Regions from separate parts of the Bacillus paramycoides genome, predicted to be linked through region 3. Evidence: riboswitches for the same ligand, from Rfam matches in the RefSeq annotation. Region 3 holds a riboswitch; each other region holds the start of a gene.
What was found. Region 3 has a riboswitch for lysine ahead of AAG068_RS08845 (aspartate kinase). Riboswitches for the same ligand answer to the same signal wherever they lie in the genome.

Region 1: linked by a shared signal. The riboswitch ahead of AAG068_RS04415 (amino acid permease) and the one ahead of AAG068_RS08845 (aspartate kinase) in region 3 are both predicted to bind lysine.
Region 2: linked by a shared signal. The riboswitch ahead of AAG068_RS14980 (amino acid permease) and the one ahead of AAG068_RS08845 (aspartate kinase) in region 3 are both predicted to bind lysine.

The regions. Positions count from the first base shown of each region.
Region 1 covers NZ_CP152427.1:847,557-853,884, forward strand. Annotated here, with positions in the region: gene AAG068_RS04405 (catalase) at 1-779, opposite strand, end outside; gene AAG068_RS04410 (ABC transporter permease) at 972-2,171, opposite strand; gene AAG068_RS04415 (amino acid permease) at 2,232-3,656, opposite strand; lysine riboswitch at 3,804-3,991, opposite strand; gene AAG068_RS04420 (DUF3626 domain-containing protein) at 4,257-5,348, shown strand; gene gapN (NADP-dependent glyceraldehyde-3-phosphate dehydrogenase) at 5,575-6,328, opposite strand, start outside.
Region 2 covers NZ_CP152427.1:2,884,254-2,890,581, forward strand. Annotated here, with positions in the region: gene AAG068_RS14960 (aminoglycoside phosphotransferase family protein) at 1-513, opposite strand, end outside; gene AAG068_RS14965 (VOC family protein) at 528-1,325, opposite strand; gene AAG068_RS14970 (sulfite exporter TauE/SafE family protein) at 1,532-2,434, shown strand; gene AAG068_RS14975 (GNAT family N-acetyltransferase) at 2,475-2,924, opposite strand; lysine riboswitch at 3,247-3,439, shown strand; gene AAG068_RS14980 (amino acid permease) at 3,552-5,018, shown strand; gene AAG068_RS14985 (iron-sulfur cluster biosynthesis family protein) at 5,131-5,436, shown strand; gene AAG068_RS14990 (DNA alkylation repair protein) at 5,469-6,239, shown strand; gene AAG068_RS14995 (DUF2716 domain-containing protein) at 6,303-6,328, opposite strand, start outside.
Region 3 covers NZ_CP152427.1:1,695,085-1,701,412, forward strand. Annotated here, with positions in the region: gene asnA (aspartate--ammonia ligase) at 1-23, shown strand, start outside; gene AAG068_RS08835 (helix-turn-helix domain-containing protein) at 162-599, shown strand; partial or broken gene AAG068_RS08840 (VOC family protein) at 805-1,257, opposite strand; gene AAG068_RS08845 (aspartate kinase) at 1,604-2,833, opposite strand; lysine riboswitch at 3,033-3,219, opposite strand; gene AAG068_RS08850 (DoxX-like family protein) at 3,411-4,319, shown strand; gene AAG068_RS08855 (DUF4166 domain-containing protein) at 4,323-4,934, shown strand; gene AAG068_RS08860 (YndJ family protein) at 4,940-6,328, shown strand, end outside.

The DNA of each region.
Region 1 (6,328 bases), 850 kb from region 3:
CGATGGAAATCAGGATTTTTCCCAGCAATCCTTTGAGCTTCATCCCATACTAATGAATGAACCCCGAGGGTAGGTTTCCAGTGAAATTTTACGAAGTGGGCTTTTCCTTCTTTATTAATAAGTCGAAATGTATGAACCCCAAAACCTTCCATCATTCGTAAACTACGCGGAATTGCGCGATCACTCATCTGCCACATAACCATATGAGTAGACTCGGGATTATGGGCAACAAAATCCCAAAATGTATCATGAGCGCTAGCTCCCTGAGGAATATCATTATGTGGTTCTGGTTTAACTGCATGGACAAAATCAGGGAATTTAATAGCATCTTGGATAAAGAATACTGGCATATTATTACCTACTAAATCATAGTTACCTTCATCTGTATAAAATTTTGTGGCAAATCCGCGCACATCTCTTACTGTGTCATTGGATCCTTTAGAGCCTTGAACGGTTGAGAAGCGCACAAATACAGGTGTTTTTTTTGAAGGATTAGTAAGGAAATCTGCTTTTGTATATGCTTCTAAAGATTCATAAAGCTGAAAATGACCATGTGCTCCAACTCCGCGTGCATGAACAATTCTTTCAGGAATTCGTTCATGATCAAAGTGGGTCATTTTCTCGCGAAAGTGGAAATCCTCCATTAAGGTAGGGCCTCTTAAGCCCATCTTTAAAGAGAATTCATCCTCGGCTATTTTTACTCCTTGGTTTGTTGTTAAAGCATGTTTGCGTTGATTATCCGTAACGTGGTGTTCCAATTGCTCCATTTTTTTATTCACAATATAGGCCCCTCCTTTACGCTGTTAATTTAATAGATACCCTTTTTATTAGGACGTAAACATGTATTATCATTTTTGTATGTGAAAATCATAAAACATCGGTTGTGCCGGTGATTCTTATTTAAGGAAGGAAAATAAAAAAGGCAAGGAGGTATTTTATTTTCTCCTTGCCTTTTAAGATAATTCTTTTCGTTAAAACGAGGAAACGCGTTGCTTCGTTTTTGGTACAATAATAAATTTGATCCAGAGTAACCCGACAGTCATAATGATAAGGCTATGTAAAAATTGAACTGTAGCAATGAGTATAACAATTGAAAATACAATGAGTTGAATGCTTAGCAATATAAAGATTAATTGAAGAAATTGATTCATTCGTTTCTCAGTATCAATTGGATATAATGCTACAATAATATTTCCCGAAAAATATTTCCACAGAGAACGGAGCTGCATAGAAATCATATATAGGACGATATATGCGATAGCGCCTTTTGCGTATATGTTTGGTATAAAATATAAGGCGAAGGCACCAATTAATCCTAAGCGGATATATATACCGAAATAATCATTCCCACGTAAAAATGCGAGTGTATGTAAATAGAAGAAAGTTGCTTGCTTTTTATGTAATAAAGGTTCAATCCAATTTGTAAGCCATTTTCGTTTACTTACTTGCTTATTCAGTTGCGGAACATCGGTGAAAATGCTAGCAAATTGATAAAAACGAACGTTCATTTTTTCTTCTTGTTCAATTATGTAATCCCACGGAATTCGTTTTGTAGGTTGCTTTTTCGTATATAGAAGCAGGAAAGCAAGTAGTAAGAGCAATCCGCCTAATATGAGAACATGTGCCGAGTAAAACAACATGTAAATAATGAGTGCGTTACAAGTAATACGAATAATGAACCATATGCTTTTTTCATGATTATCACGCCACATCCAATGTATGTATATGTTCCAAGCTTTCGTAATCATTAAAACGATAAAGATTGTACATAAGAAAGGTACTGTTACTTGTAATGATTGCATGGCAAGTGGAACGAGAATAAGGAACATGAACAATAATGGGAAAAGCTGCATGATGTAATTATATAGAAGAGATTTTTTAAAATAAGATGTTAGTTTCTCTTCTAATGCGAGTAAATAGACAGCATCAGGTTTTTGAATGAATGTACGGATCGGGCATCTCGTTATAATGAATGTAAGTACAATCGTGATAAGTAGTAAAGATATTCCTTTGGAAGGAGATGCTTTTAAAAACTGAGCATAGTAGTATGCGCCAACGCATGAAATAAAGATAAAGCTATATAGTAAACCGTTAATCATACGTGCAAAGTATGTAATGATATTTTGCATATGTTGTTGGAAGCGACTGCTCCATAGCGATTCGATTGACATGTTTTTCACCTCTTTGTTCTATTATATATGTTTTACAAAAGAAAAAACGAGCAAATTGCGTTATGCAACTTGCCCGTCTTTCTTTTCGTTATTTTTTTTCTGATCACGATTCATTAATGGATAGAAGGCAAAGCCGATTACGAATAAACCAATTCCGAGAAGGAATGTTTTTATATCGGCTGCGCCCGTTTTAATAACCCATAGTGCGTAGCAAAGTGCGATCACTGCGACTATACCATCTGTAATTCTTGCCCGCATTTCATTTTTATACGTTTCACCAGTAGCGACTAGTTTTAACTGGAAGATTGGTGAAACGAGATATGGAATGAGGTAGGCCAATGTTGATACGGTAATAACAAATGTATAAGCTTCCGCAATTGTTCCTGATAATGTTGAGAATAAGAACACTTGCGACATAATGTTTGTTAATCGTAATGAATAAATTGGACTTCCTTTTTTATTTGTTTTCGTGAAGAAGGAAGGGAAGAAACCTTCTTTTGCTGCTTGATATGGTACTTCTGAGCTTAATAAAATCCAGCCTAAGATGGAACCGAATAGGGAAGTAAGAGCAAGTAATGCCATCAGTTTCCCGCCGCCATGCCCCATTGCAGCATTTAGTGCATCTGCTAATGGACGTTCAGAAGCTTGTAATATATCAACATGAAGTACACCCATTGTTAAAATTGTAATTCCTAAGTAAATCGCAACGGTAATAAGTAAGCCTGCAACTGTTGCACGTTTTACCGTTTTTGGAGAAACAGCACGGTTTGATAGAAGAACCGCTGATTCAATTCCGATAAATGCCCAAAGCGTTGTAAGAGCAGCTAAGTTCACTTGTGAAAGTAGGCCGTGTGATACACCTGATTTATCGATCATCGGTGTGTACCATTGTCCAAACTTAGAAGCTTCGAATGCAAATAACGTAACGACGATGAATAAAAGGAATCCAGTTACTTTCGTTGTTGTTGCTAAGAAGTTTAGCTTTCCAGCTCCGCTTACACCGTTCGTTAATATAATATGAGTTCCCCAAAGTAAGATGGAACAAATCGTAAATGTAATTAGTTTTCCGACTTCTACGTTAAAAGAACCGATTGAAAATAGTAGTCGTGTATCTTTCATAATTGGGAAGAAGAGTGATAAATATCCCGCAAATGATGTAATGATGGCAACGTTACTTGCCCAGTTTGCAACCCAATATCCCCATACCATACTGAAACCAGCCATTTTTTTCTTTTTTGGTGATGAGAATAAAGCATATGCATGACTTTGTGGTCCTGTCGTTAAATCAGGACGACGAATTGCTAAATTACCGAAAACAAGAGCTAGCATTAAAACACCAAACCCTGTTGTTAACCAAGCTAAAGTGACACCGAGAGGGCTTGCTGTTTGTGCCAACGTACTTGGCACCATGAAAATACCAGCGCCAACCATGTTACCGACAACGAAAGCTGTGAGTACCCAAAAGCCCCATTTTTTTTGTTGCATAGAAAATACCTCCAAAGTTAGTATAACCAAATCAAGCGAGGAGATATGTATGTCTTCCTGAGTCAGGAAGAGAAGTTCCAAACAAAACAAAAAAAGCACGTAATTTGCCGCTACATGCTTTCTATCTTATAAGAAACCCACGACATACCTCTCGATAGCTCTCCACAAACGAAACGTTTCGTTTGTGACAGTTCTGCACTTATTAAATGCAGACCCAGCAAGCGTGCATGGTGGACACGGGCTTACTTCGGCAATCATTCCTTTCTCATTCCTTCATCAATGCCACTACATCTCCTGAAATGATACTCTTAATGATTGCAACCTCTACCTCACCGAGATACGAATGAGGATTTAAATATTAAATTAACGTCTTTAAGAGTAACAAATGAATTTTTATACGTCAATGGATATAGTAATAATCAGATTATAGAGAAGAGTTTGTGATTAAAAAGGAGTTAGGAAGGGCTGTAGCGTTTATTCGTTGTGCAGAAGAAATAGCGACAGAGTGAAGCACAAATGATTTTGTCTGAAAATTTTAATCCGAAGCATCAATTTTTTAAACAGGCTTTGTTTCACAAGAATGAAAGGAGAGGTTTGATTATGGAATTATCAAGATCTCAATTATTTGCTTTAGAGTACATTTCAAAATATGCAGAGAACGAAAAACGTGAGGCTAAAGCAACAATTAACCATATACTGAACATGTCTAATATTACAGATGAAATGTTTGAAGAAGCTGTCGTTCATTTAAAATCAAACGCGAGGATTGCTTTACACTTTCATCCAGACAGATTAGATTCGAATATGAAAAATATTGCTGAAGCACTGTTTGAGCAAGGCATATATAAAAGTCAGTTTGAAACATTGCTATCTAATGGGAGTGTATCTGCTTATCCGGGTGGTGAGCGTGACCTTTGGGAAAAGAGAATATTTGGAGGTGCATATCAATTGGAAGGGGTAACGAATAATGAACGGCCTAAATATGGAGCACTAAATGTAATGTTACATCCAGATGGGCCTGCCCCGCGTTTTGGATCATGTTATTTTCTCTTATCTCCAAAAGTTTCTTATCGCTCTACATATACGTATTTAGATTCACATCAAGATCCAAAAGAAAAGGGTACTTATGAAGAGTTTGATATGATTTTAGCTGCTCTTTTGGAAGAGACATTCGTAAGAGATTTTGCAATTGGTGAAGGGAATTTGACTCCAACAAGACTCATTCATCATTTACTGGCTAACTTGGAAAGGCCGTTTATAGATTTCGTAAACAAAGAGTCAGCTCGTAATCTTAATCATTATATTGAAGCACAGATTCATGGAGATATTTCTCTTAAAGAAGATGTGGAAGCACTTGTTGTAGATCCTTCATTTAAGGGTACGAATGTAGGTAGAACTTTAGAAGAAATTTGTCTGAAGTATTCTATTGATTTGTATTGGCACATGGGTTTTGTACTTCCGGTGGATGAAGTTCCGATAGATTTTAGAGGTTCAAAAATGCCATCTCTGGCAAGACGCATTGCACGAAATAATTGTATCGATGCACATATAATTGGCTCTGCTGTAGTGGATTTGAAAAGGAATCCACTATCCTGGAGTGATCGCGGAACGTATGAAGAAGTGCTTCAGGAATTAAAATTATTATGGCATGTTTTAGTTCGATTTGGAAAACCAAACCAGAATTTGAAATAAACACGCTATTGTCTTGGGAAGCATGTATATAAAGTGAAACTTTAATCAGTGGGGGGATTCTTCATCCCCACTGATTATCAGCCCTCACCAATCGGACTTTAATGGGCAGCCCGACCCCCACTTAAATTCTTTGCTTTCGCTGAATTTTGAGGTGGGGGTCTTACTGCCCATTAAAGTGGGATAAAAAGAAGCTGATCTAAAACTAGATCAGCTTCTACATATAAGATTAAACTAAGTTTAATACGGTTACTTTTTCACGTGTCATAGACTCAAGGCTCTTACGAATACCTTGTGCGCCCATACCTGAACCTTTTACACCGATGAATGGGAAGTGGTCAGGGCCGCGCTCTGTGCGTCCGTTAATTTGAACAGAACCAGTTTCGATTTTGTTAGCAATTGCAAATGCTTTGTTAATGTCTTTTGTGAAGACACTTGCTTGTAAGCCGAACTCTGATTTGTTAGCAATTTCAATTGCTTGCTCATCTGAAGAAACGCGGATGATTGGAAGGATTGGACCGAATGGCTCTTCCCAAGCAACTTTCATTTCTTCTGTTACGTGGTCGATTAATGTTGGGTAAATTAAGTTACGCTCACGTTTGTTACCGATAACGATCGTAGCACCTTTTTCAACAGCGTCGTCAACTAAACCTTGAACGAAGTCAGCAGACTTGTCGTCGATTAATGGAACGATTGTGCTGTCTTGCTCTGGAGATCCAACTGATAGTTCCGCTACTTGCGCTTTTAATAAGTCAACAAGCTCGTCTGCTACGTTTTCGTGTACAAGTACACGTTTAATAGCTGTACAACGTTGACCAGAGTAAGAGAATGCACCGCTTACGATATGGTTTGCAGCATCTTGTAAGTCAGCATCTTCACGAACGATACCAGGGTCTTTACCACCAAGTTCTAATACAAGTGGAATCATTGAAGCTTTTTTCGCTAAATGTTTACCTGTGTTTGTACCACCTGTGAACGATACC
Region 2 (6,328 bases), 1.2 Mb from region 3:
TTCTACAAAGGTTAATACTGGCTTCAAATCGAGAAATTTCACCTCGTAACCTTCTAATGCTTTTATATATCTTTCATATTTATTCCATCGAACCGTTTCCCATTTATTACTTGCACTTTCTTTTTCAATTGAATGAATCCTCTTTAATACTTCCCCTGCTTTTCTTCCTGCATAATACTGTTCTTCCACCGATAGCTTCCCTAAACCTTCTTCACCATTTACACCTTGGATCCATTTAAATACTTGAATACACTTATTTAATTCCTCGAGTTTTATAAAATGAATTAATTTCGGCGTTGGAATATGTAATAACTCTAATTGTTTCATATACGTATATTCTTCTTGTTTACGTTCAAAATGAACAGTATCACATACTTTTACAAAATATGTTACTCTGTTTTCTAACTCTATTTTATATTTCTCTTCATGTGAAAAACCTTTCGAAATAGCTGTACACTTTACAATACGAGGCCATTCTAGTTCTCTCTCTATCTCTCTAAGCATTTCTTCCACAACGTTCACCTCTATCAATATATGTACAAACTACCTAACACTTCATGCTCTCGTTTATTTTCACTTTTAAACTCCACTGCAAATGGATATTCGCCATGATTTTTTTTGTATTCTTGCACTAGACCTTCTCCAACCGGTTCACAAAACTGCACATGAATGTCACCAAACAATACACTTTGACACTCCGCATTCCATTCTTCATTTTTCATGACTGGGCTTGCAGTTAGCTCCATGACTGCTTTCCATTTCCGTACTGTTTCTCGAACATTTTTCACTGCGTAATGAATCGTTTCAATTTGTTGTACTTTGTTTTTATGTTCAGTGATCGTCCCGATGTTACGTAAATCGTTTCTTCTTTCTTCGTCCGTTTCATTCCACTGTATAAAGAAAGGTAATTTCGGTCCGTTCTCTTCTTGCTTTACAAATAACATTTTCCATTCTAAAAGGCGGCCATCTTCCCTCATACGTTTTCCTTCAAATGGTCCTATCGTATGTAAACCGTGCTTACTAAACTTAACTGCTAGTTCTTCAATGGTATCTGTTCGAATTGCAATTTGCAGCATGCCTTCTCCAGCTTGTAATTTCACTACTGTTTCTTGTACTAATGGATTGTCTGCTTTCTTCGCTTTATCTTCATGCTGTACTGCTAAAAATTCTATATATGATAAATCAAAATAACTTAAACTATTCCAAGTGCCCCAAGTAGTATGCTCTCCACCTATTGCAGTATGGAATCCATGCGCCTGCATTTGTTTTGCTGCTTCCTCCGGTGTACCATGTACTGCGTGTACGAGATGATCAAATCGTAACATGTCTTTCTCCCCTTTCTCTCCATCCTTTTATTGTATATTTTATTTTTATTTCGTTCAATTCAAAAAACTTTAAAACCTAGTTGATTTATACGATTAATATGTATTATAATGAAACAAATTTCAATATTGCTGATTGGAAAAACCAAAGGCACTTTTCTCACACGGGAAAAGTGCCTTTTTCATTTACTATTACAGGGGGATTTTTTATGCAGAAATTAATTGTCTTTGCTATTATTGGATTTTTCGCTCAATTAATCGATGGAGCGCTTGGAATGGCGTACGGGGTAACTTCTACCTCACTTTTACTAATGTTTGGTATCGCACCGGCTGTAGCTTCCGCATCTGTTCATTTAGCTGAAGTTGTTACAACCGCCGCTTCTGGTGCATCTCACCTCAAATTTGGGAACGTTGATAAATACACCGTTTCCAGGCTTACATTACCAGGAGCAATTGGTGCATTTGTTGGGGCATGTTTTTTAAGTAATTTACCTGGCGATATCATTAAACCGTACATTTCCTTATTTTTATTTACTTTAGGAGTTTATATTTTATTACGATTCATTATTCAAAAACAGATTGTTACTTCAAATAAACGTATGTCAGCTAAACAACTTGTGCCGCTTGGCTTATTCGCTGGATTCGTTGATTCAACTGGTGGCGGTGGCTGGGGACCGATTACGACACCTGTTCTTCTAGCAAGAGGAAATGAAGCGAGAAAAGTTATTGGATCTGTAGATACGAGTGAATTTCCTGTTTCATTAGCTGCAACAATTGGCTTCTTCATCTCACTTGGCTGGGAACAAGTAAGCTGGGTTTGGGTATTTGCGTTAATGCTTGGTGGTATTGTCGCAGCTCCAATTGCTGCATGGCTAGTGCGCATCGTTCCTTCTCATTTACTTGGCGTATTAGTTGGTGGCCTTATAATCTTCACAAACATTCGTACACTGCTTACTACATTTAAAGTGGATCCAACTATTATTTCACTTTCTTACGTGGCAATTGGTCTTGTCGTTATTATTTCTATTTTCATTGCTGTTCGCAATCATTCCAATCGTTCTAACGCACCGACAGCGGGATATCCGAATGATCAAAAACAAATGCTACCATAACGATAAAAAATACCGCCCGATATACTTCGAGCGGTATTTTTTATTTTTCTATTTTCCAATTCATCATCGTTTCTGTAGTGCCAGTTCTCTTCATATGTAATTTCTCTAATACACGAATCGAGCTTTCATTTTCAAGAAGTGTCTCCGCAATAATCATTTCTACCTCTCCTGTCTGAAAAGCCCAATCTATTAGTTCCCGTACAGCTTCTGTCGCATACCCTTTATTCCAATATTTCTCAATAAATCCGTAACCAACTTCTACTATATGTTCCTCATTTGGTTTCCCTTTAAACCCTATATCTCCTAGAACGATATCATCTTCTTTTCGAATGACATACCACGCGCCCCAAGGTAATAAATCCTTATTTTGTTTTACATTTTCTACATGCCCTACAATATGTGAGCCACTATTATATCCTTGCTCGTAAGCAACGTGAATACTCTCTTCTGTACACGGCACTATATAGAGCCTTTCTGTTTCTAATTTCATATTGATTTCCCCTTTTTTGATTCAACGTTTCTCTAATTATATCAAAAAATATGACCTTATTATAAATGTCGAATTATATTTTCTGAATTTTCTTTTAATTTTTGAAGGGTTTTTCAATATTTTTTGCGAAACATTTGTATAACAATTTTTTCTTTGCTTATTGTTACATAATAGTAGGTTCGGGTGGAGTTTTGCAAGCGTTTCCTATACAATAACCGATCTTTTTTGATTTTTTCCTACAAAATATCTTGCAATATATTCAGAAACTCATTACAATTGCCATATATTAAAAATCTTAGCAATATATAAATCCTCATCAATCCGATGAGGTAGAGGTTGCGACTTTTAAGAGTAAAACGGACGAGATACAGAGAATGTCTAAGACTCCGTTTGAAAGGAAAAGTTGCCGAAGTTTATATTTCTTCTCTGGAAATATGAGCTGGGGCTGTCACCGAAAGGAACAGAACTGTCACGTTTACAAAATTACCGTGTAAACGTGGGGTGCTATCTTAACGGAAGGGTATGATGGGGTGGTTATTTGTGAAACGTTCCGCCAAATTCCTTTGGCGGTTTTTTGTATTTTTCTCCCCCGCTCCTTCCTATCTTACAAGAAAAGGAGTGTTGAACATGAATAGCGCAACGAATCAAGCTACCTCTAAAACGCAAACTACAAAAGAAAAAGGTGAATTAAGACGCGGTCTAAAATCTAGGCACCTTACGATGATTTCTCTCGGCGGTACAATTGGTACCGGATTATTTCTTGCCAGCGGTGGTGTCATCCATTCAGCTGGGCCTGGTGGCGCATTAATTGCATACGCCGCAATTGGGATTATGGTTTACTTTTTAATGACAAGCTTAGCTGAACTCGCAGCTTACATGCCTGTTACCGGATCTTTTAGCACATACGCAACAAAATTTGTTGATCCATCCCTTGGCTTTGCACTTGGCTGGAACTATTGGTATAACTGGGCCATTACAATTGCTGCAGAACTCGCAGCTGTAACATTAATTATGAAATTTTGGTTCCCAGATACCCCTTCTCTTATTTGGAGTGGATTATGTTTAGCTATTATTTTCCTTTTAAACTATTTATCTGTTAAAGGGTTTGGTGAATCTGAATATTGGTTCGCACTTATTAAAGTCGTTACTATTATTATCTTTTTAATTATCGGCTTCATGATGATTTTTGGAATTATGGGCGGTGAAACTGTTGGCTTCAAAAACTTCACTGTTGCAGATGCTCCATTTAACGGCGGCATCATGGCAATTATCGGTGTGTTTATGGCAGCTGGTTTCTCCTTCCAAGGTACTGAATTGTTAGGAGTTGCTGCTGGTGAAACTTCTGATCCAGAGCGTAATATTCCAAAAGCAATTCGTTCCATCTTTTGGCGTATTCTTTTATTCTATATCCTTGCGATTCTCGTTATCGGTTTATTAATTCCTTATACGACTGAAAGCCTTGCTGCAAGCGATGTTACAGTAAGTCCATTTACACTTATTTTTGAAAAAGCGGGCGTTGCCTTTGCTGCTTCTGTTATGAACGCTGTTATTTTAACGGCAGTACTATCTGCTGGTAACTCTGGTATGTATGCATCAACTCGTATGCTTTGGGATTTAGCTCGCCAAGGTAAAGCACCAAAATTCTTAGGCAAATTAGATAGCCGCGGTGTACCTGTTAACGCGTTAATCGTAACGTCAATTGTCGGTAGTATCGCTTTCATTGCTTCTTTATTCGGTGACGGTGTTGTATACATTTGGTTATTAAACGCATCTGGAATGTCTGGCTTTATAGCATGGGTTGGAATCGCAATTAGTCATTACCGTTTCCGTAAAGCATATATCGCACAAGGCAAAGATTTAAAAGACTTACCATATAGAGCAAAATGGTTCCCATTTGGTCCAATCTTCGCATTTACACTTTGCGTCATCGTAATTTTAGGACAAAACTACGGCGCATTTATGGGTGAATCAATCGACTGGAACGGCGTACTCGTTTCTTACATCGGTTTACCACTCTTCTTAGTACTATGGTTAGGATATAAATTTACGAAGAAAACGAAAGTGATTCCACTTGATAAATGTGAATTGAAATAAAGTAGAGCGAGCAAACAAATTGTTTGCTCGTTTTTTATTCCAATGCTTCTCCCTTCCCTATTTCTCCTGTTTTTGCAATAATAAAGGAAATATACATAAAGGTTGGGATACGATGAACATTCGCATTACTGATGAAGCAAAAGCAGCTATACATAGATTAGAACGTGAAGACAAAAAGATCATTCGCATTAGAGGAACAATGACAAATTCTTGTAGTATTTTCGTTGATGTTGATTTAATTTTGGATACATATAATGCAGATGACGTTGTATATGAAGATGCTAATTTTACCGTACAAATGGATTCATTTACGAAAGACTACACTGGCGATACGGTGAAACTTGATTATAAGACGACTGGTTTTAGTATTACGACTCCGAGTGAGACTTTGGTTTATGGGTTGTCGATTAAAAAATAAAAATTGTTTTAGCTGATCATTGAGGTGAAAACATGGGTAAATATGTTCCGTTAAAATTTTTATTTAATGAAGAATTAGCAGAAAGTATAGCTGATTCTATTTGTAAACACGATCCTTCTTTCTCTAAAAGCACCTTTGTATCTTCCATAACATGTAAAGTTGAAAATTTAGAGTTAAAGCAGCGTATAGAAGTAATAGCAGATGAATTACATACTGCATTACAAAAAGATTTTAATGCAGCAATACATATTTTACTGAAAACATTGGGACCAGAAAACACAACAGAAGTAGGTACATTTACAAACGGATATATGTACATGCCTATTGCAAAATACGTTGAAAAATATGGGCTTAACGATTTTGAATCCTCATTTAACGCTATGTATGAAATAACAAAAAGGAATACTGCTGAATATGCCATTCGGCCTTTTCTTAAAACATACCATGAAGACACACTACACATATTACAACAGTGGATTCATGACGAAAACAGCCACATTAGGAGATTGGTCTCAGAAGGTACAAGGCCCAGACTTCCTTGGGCTAAAAAAATAGGAGCTCTAAAAGGTGACTTTAAGAACAATTTACAGCTTCTTGAACCATTAATGAATGACCCTTCTAAATATGTCCAAAAATCAGTAGCCAATCATATTAACGATATTACGAAAGAAGATAAAGAACTCGTTTTTCAATGGTTACAACAATTACGTAATAAACAGCATCCTATTAACCCTTGGATTATAAAACACGGGTTAAGAACAGTGATAAAAAGTGGTACTTTGCCAAAAGATTTTTCTTTTTAAGTATTTTAAAGAAAACCGCTTATGCTTCAAGAATGAAGTATAAGCGGTTTTCTCTTTCAAACATTATCCCTGCCTTAAAATACTTTGAA
Region 3 (6,328 bases):
AGGAAAACATTCATCTGTTTTAATAGAAGGGAGAGAGAATAACTCAAAGAGTTATTCTCTCTTTTTTATGGTGTAAACGAATGGTTTACAGTGAGTTTTACTACTGGTTTCTTTCTTTTTTATCTCCTATTATGTAATAATTTGTTAAAGGAGGGGACGTTATGAGCTTAGGACAACAACTTAAAAAATTAAGAGAATCAAAAGGATTTTCACAAGAAGATGTTGCTAAAAAGATTGGTATAACGAGGCAAGCGGTGCATAAGTGGGAAAATGATAAAAGTTGCCCTGATATTGAAAATTTGATTTTATTGAGCGAAATGTATAACGTTACGCTCGATGAATTAATAAAAGGGAACCGAAATTTAAAAGAAAAAATACATATTGATGAAGATGAGGATTTTGAGAAAGAGAATGAGTTTGGTTTTTATATTGGATTTGGTTTGCTAATTGTGAGTGCTTTCGTTGATTATGAAGGAATACAAGAAATCTTATTAGGAATAGCAATATTTATGATGGTTTTTTACTCTGACGTGAAGAAAGTTATTTTGAATGAGTTCCAATCGTTTTTCAAAAGAAAAGATATATATGATAAGAAGTGAGAAGAATCAGTTATATTTCCTAGGAAAGAGTATAACAAGAAAATGAATTTTTTTATAATAATATTAAGATGTTAATAGACGTTAAAAAGCGCAAACAAGCATAACCCCGTTCTAAAGCTAGGACGGGGTTGAAAATCTAAGTTTTATAAAGCTAGAAATTCTTTCAAATATTTTATTGCAGTAAAGAATTCTAATAAAAAATTACTTATTTGTTACCGAGTTCTTCCGCCAAACCGATTAAAATGCCTTCGGTTCCACGAATGTAACAGAGTCAATATGAGTTTTCGTACTGAACTACTTCGCCAACGAGCTGAGCACCATGCTTAGTCAGTCTCGATACCATTTCGTCAATGTCTTCCACGGTGAACATGACACGCAAATAACCGAGGGCATTTACAGGAGCTGTCCGATGATCTGCTATAGTAGGTGGTGTGAGAAATCGCGAAAGTTCAATTCGGCTATGGCCACCTGGCGTCACCATCATAGCAATCTCCACGCGCTGAGAACCGAGACTGGTTACGCGACCAGCCCATTCACCTTCGACAGTAGCTCGCCCTTCGAGTTTTAATCCAATCTCTTCGAAGAAAGAGATTGCGTTATCAAGAGATTCTACAACGATGCTGACATTGTCCATTCTTAGTAATCTGTTGTTTGCCATAGTCTTAATCTCCTTATATGCAGAATTTTATTATTTAATTCTCCTCATAATTATACTGGAATTCCTACTAAACAAAAAACAGCTTGTCACAGTGTAGGAAAGTGTGACAAGCTGTTTTCGGGCATAGTATATAACATCTTGTGAACGAACAACACGTCGTAAACCCTCTACTATTGAAATATGCGCGAACTTTTTTTCGTGAATGCTATCATTTTAAGAATTTGATAATGTAATTGCTATTCGCTAATATAACTTCGACTTCTCCGCAAAATATTCGTACCCTATTTTTATTAATATAGGAAACAAATAGATTCATCTAATTTGTTTTAAGTTTTACTAGTGGAAATTAACTCATCTGCACTAAAGGCTCAATTTTCACCATAAATGATTGATGTAGCGCCTCGACACCTGTTACTAAATGAAGGCGGTCAATAACGACAGACACTTTAATTTCTGATGTACTTACCATTTTAATATGAATATTTTCTTCTTTTAAAGTAGTGAACATATTCGCAGCAACACCTGGATTAGAGACCATACCAGATCCTACAATTGATACTTTTGCTAAATGATTTTCATATTCTACAGATTCATAGTGAAGTGTTTCTTGATTTTGTTCTAATACCTCTAATGTTTCTCTTAAATCATTAGAATGGATGGAGAAGGAGAGGTGAACAGTTCCTTCATTTGTAATACTTTGGATGATGATATCTACATTAATATGTGCCGCTGCTAATGTAGAGAAAACTGTTGAAAGTGCACCTTGTTCTAATCCTTTCATTGTGACGCGTGTAATATTATCTTCAAATGCAATACCTTTAACGATTGATTGTTGTTCCATGTTACATTCTCCTTTTACAATTGTTCCATTGTCTTGTTCCATACTTGAGCGAACTTCTAACATGACATTGTGATTTTTAGCAAACTCAACAGCACGCGGGTGTAATACACCAGCACCGAGGTTTGCAAGTTCTAACATTTCGTCATAAGAAATTTCATCTAATTTATAAGCATCTTTTACAACTCGTGGATCTGTCGTATATACGCCGGTCACATCTGTGTAAATATCACATTTTTTTGCTTTCAGTGCAGCAGCTAATGCAACAGCAGTTGTATCAGAACCACCCCGTCCAAGTGTTGTAATTTCATGATTTTCATTCATTCCTTGGAATCCAGCTACAATAACAATCGTACCTTCAGTAAGATAAGATTGAATTCGATCTGTATGAATGTCAGTAATCCGTGCACTACTATGTACAGATTCTGTCGTAATACCAGCCTGCCATCCTGTTAATGAAATCGCGTTATAACCTTTTGCTTGTAGTGCCATCGTTAATAAGGAAATAGTCACTTGCTCTCCTGTCGATAGAAGCATATCCATTTCGCGTTTACTCGGATTTTCTGAAATCGCGTTAGCAAGTGCGACAAGTTCATCTGTACTCTTTCCCATTGCTGAAACGACAGAGACGATACTATGTCCTCGTTCATATTCTTCAATAATTAAATTTGCTACATGTTGAATGCGCTCGACGCTTCCAACAGAAGTGCCACCAAATTTTTGTACAATCGTTTCCATTACGAATTCCTTCTTTCATCCATTTTTAAGAATAGATTAGGACATATATAAATCCCAATATTCCTGTAGTTACCAGAGAAAAGCAAAAAACACCATCTCAAATAAGTGAGGATGGTGCTGTTACAGGAAAAGGGAAACAGAAAACGGAGCTAATAAAAAAACCGCCAAAAAAGGAATACCATAAAAATGATATCTCTTTTTTGTAGATAGCTCTTCATACGTACACGTCTGTACATATGACAGTTCTGTTTCTATTCGAAAACAGCCCCAATCGATAAATGCAGAGAAAATTATCGATTTCGGCAACACTTCCTTTCATCTAATTTCATAGACATCTCTGTGTCTCCATTAGAATACTCATAAGTATTGCAACCTCTATCTCACGTTTTAGGCGAGAGTGTTTGATTTATGAAGTTGTTGGTAACATTTGTTTTATAATAATTTAAATTTTTTGGGGAAGCAAGTGTTTTATATAAATTTTAAAAATTCTTTCTTTTTATGAAAAAGTTTGTGAAAAATGTAGCAAATTAAATTCATTGCATGTACATTAAACTTATAGTGCATTGGAGGTGGAAGAATGAAGGGGAAAAAGCCTATTTATGTTTCGGCAGAAATGAACACAACAATGGAGAAATTATGGGAATACACGCAAGAACCACATATACATACAGAATGGGATGCTCGCTTTACTGAAATTTCATATTTAGAGAAAAAAGAAGGAGAACCACAGAAGTTTTTATATAAAACAAAAATCGGATTTGGACTTGAAATAGCTGGAGAAGGTGAATCGATAGGTGAGATAAGAAAAGAAACAGGAGAACGTATTTCTTCTTTAAAATTTTGGACGGATAATCAATTATCTCTTATTCAAACAGGTCGTGGTTATTGGAAGTATACCCCTCGTAAAGAACACATTCATTTTGAGACGCAATATGATTATGATACGAGGTTTGGTCGTATAGGGAAAGTAATAGATTTCTATATGTTTCGGCCGTTATTAGGATGGGCAACTGCTTGGAGCTTTGATGCATTAAAATTATGGTTAGAGAAGGGACTTCACCCTAGGTTACTAATTAGAAGAACAATGACATATTGGCTCGTATGTTTTTTATTTGCCTTTGTATGGATGTATCAAGGGGTAGTGCCAAAATTAGTGTTTATTCATTCAGAAGAAGTAAAAATGCTATCGGTGATGATTGGTTCAACGGAACATAGTATTTTTGTACTTAAAATAATTGGATTACTAGAAATTTTTTTTGGTGTCCTATGGCTGTTGCCATTTCCAAAACGAAAAGTATTTATCGTACATATTTTTATGTTAATAGCCTTAACGATAGCGGCAGGGCTTACGAATATTGCAAGTTTTACAGAGCCGTTTAATCCAATTACATTAAACGTTCTACTAATGGGGTTATCAATTGTCGGTTATATAAATGGCACGAACTTGCCAAGCTCAAAAAATTGTAAGAGGAAGAGAAAGGGATAATGTATGGCTAATATGTATGAAAGACTATTAGGGGATTCTTATAAAAAGCTTCATCCAAAATTACAGAAACGCTATGAGATTACGGAAGAAAATAGTTTTACTGGAGAAGGAAAGATGGATGAAATTTACGGAGGTTCTTTTTTCGTAAAATTCATATTAAAAATTGCATCAAAGTTCCGTATGTTTTTCTCTGAGCGGGGGAAGGAAGTGCCATTTACAATACATAATACCGCTGAGCGAGATGAACATGGAAATGAACTAGTACGGTGGAATCGTACTTTTTATTTTCATAATAAGAAAAGATATTTTAACGCCGTTATGCAGTTGGATGAAGAGCATAATGAAATTGTAGATTGTTTTGGTGAACCACACATACTTGTTTCTACATTGAATTTTCATATTGATGAGGTGGGGGCAATGCATATTTCTTCAAAGAAACAATGGTTTTACATGTTTGGAAGAAAAGTTCCATTACCTAGATTCTTATACGGGGAGGCCAACATTGTAGAAAGTTATGATGAAACACGACAATGCTTTCGAATTCATGTACAAGTACGCAATCCGTTAATCGGTTCATTATTTTCATATAAGGGAACATTTGTGGAGAGGAAATAAATGATATGAAAAATATAATAGTTGGGCTTGCTTGTTATATTGTTTTTCTAATATGTGAGTGGACAAATGTAAACCCAGTTGAAGCAATTATTTTATTGTCTATTTTGTTATTTATACCGATGTCATTTTGTATTCTTGATAAGAAGACAAGAAATGGATCATATGTATCCTTTTATAAACTAGTATCGCTTTTATATCCAATCGCAGCAATTGGTGCAATGTTAGCTTTCGTAACAAATCACTATTTCTTTGCATTACTTTGGTTTGTATATACAGGAATCGTTGCGTTATTCGGTGTAAGTAGAGTGCTAGAAAGAGGATGGAAACCGTTAGAAGAAACGGCTATCGATAGTGCGTTTATGTATTTGTTTTTAGGTGGATTCTGGTTTTTTGCTTCTGTAGTAAAGATTTCGATAATGCAGTTTACTGCTGACATTGTTTTACTTACAGCTGCACACTTTCATTATTCGGCATTTCTATTGCCATTATCAGCTGGTTTAATAGGGCGTAAGAGAGAAAAGAGCAGTAAAGTATATGATGCGATTATGTTTATCATCGTTATTTCACCTATGACAGTTGCGATAGGGATTACATACTCAAGGGTATTTGAATTTTTTGCAGTGTGCCTATATTTAGGTGCGATTTATGGTTATAGCATTTACGTTTGGAAAGCGAAATTTAATGCTATCAGCACAAAAATCCTCCTAGTCATATCGTCTAGTACACTCATGGTAACAATTATGTTCTCACTCATATATTCGTATGGGAATTTGAAACATGTAATGACGATTACAATTGCTCAAATGGTTTGGATTCACGGTGTTGTTAATGGAATTGGAGTAGCGTTGCCGGCATTTGTCGGCTGGATGATTGAAAAGAGTGTTCCGAACTATAAATATTACGGGAAACCAATGAGCAGATTAAGAGGAAAGGCGACAGTTGGTGAAGCATTTTTACATAACAGAAATGTAATAGATAGTAAGGCATACAACGGTTTAGTTGATAAAATGAATGATTTTCATAGTGAGACATTTGACAGGGCCAAGATTCCTGTAAGTATTATTCGTTTTTATGAAAATACAACAGAGTATGAATTACAATCGCATATTAAATGGACTCGCTGGTTCCGCCCATTTGCATTTTGTTATGAGAAAATGAGTAAGCGTGTAGGACAAATACATTTAGGAATGGGCGGCAAGTGGGAAACGATGCATGGCTCTATTATTGGGATAATAGATGAGAAGGATGGAAGAGAGAATGTAAGGGCTTGGCTAAGAAAAAATGAAGCAGGGAAGTCTATTTTTTCAGCCTTGTATTCAATGCATACATATAAGAACGATACATATATGAATATCGCATTGCCTTTACCATATTCGAATATGACGGGAATTTTG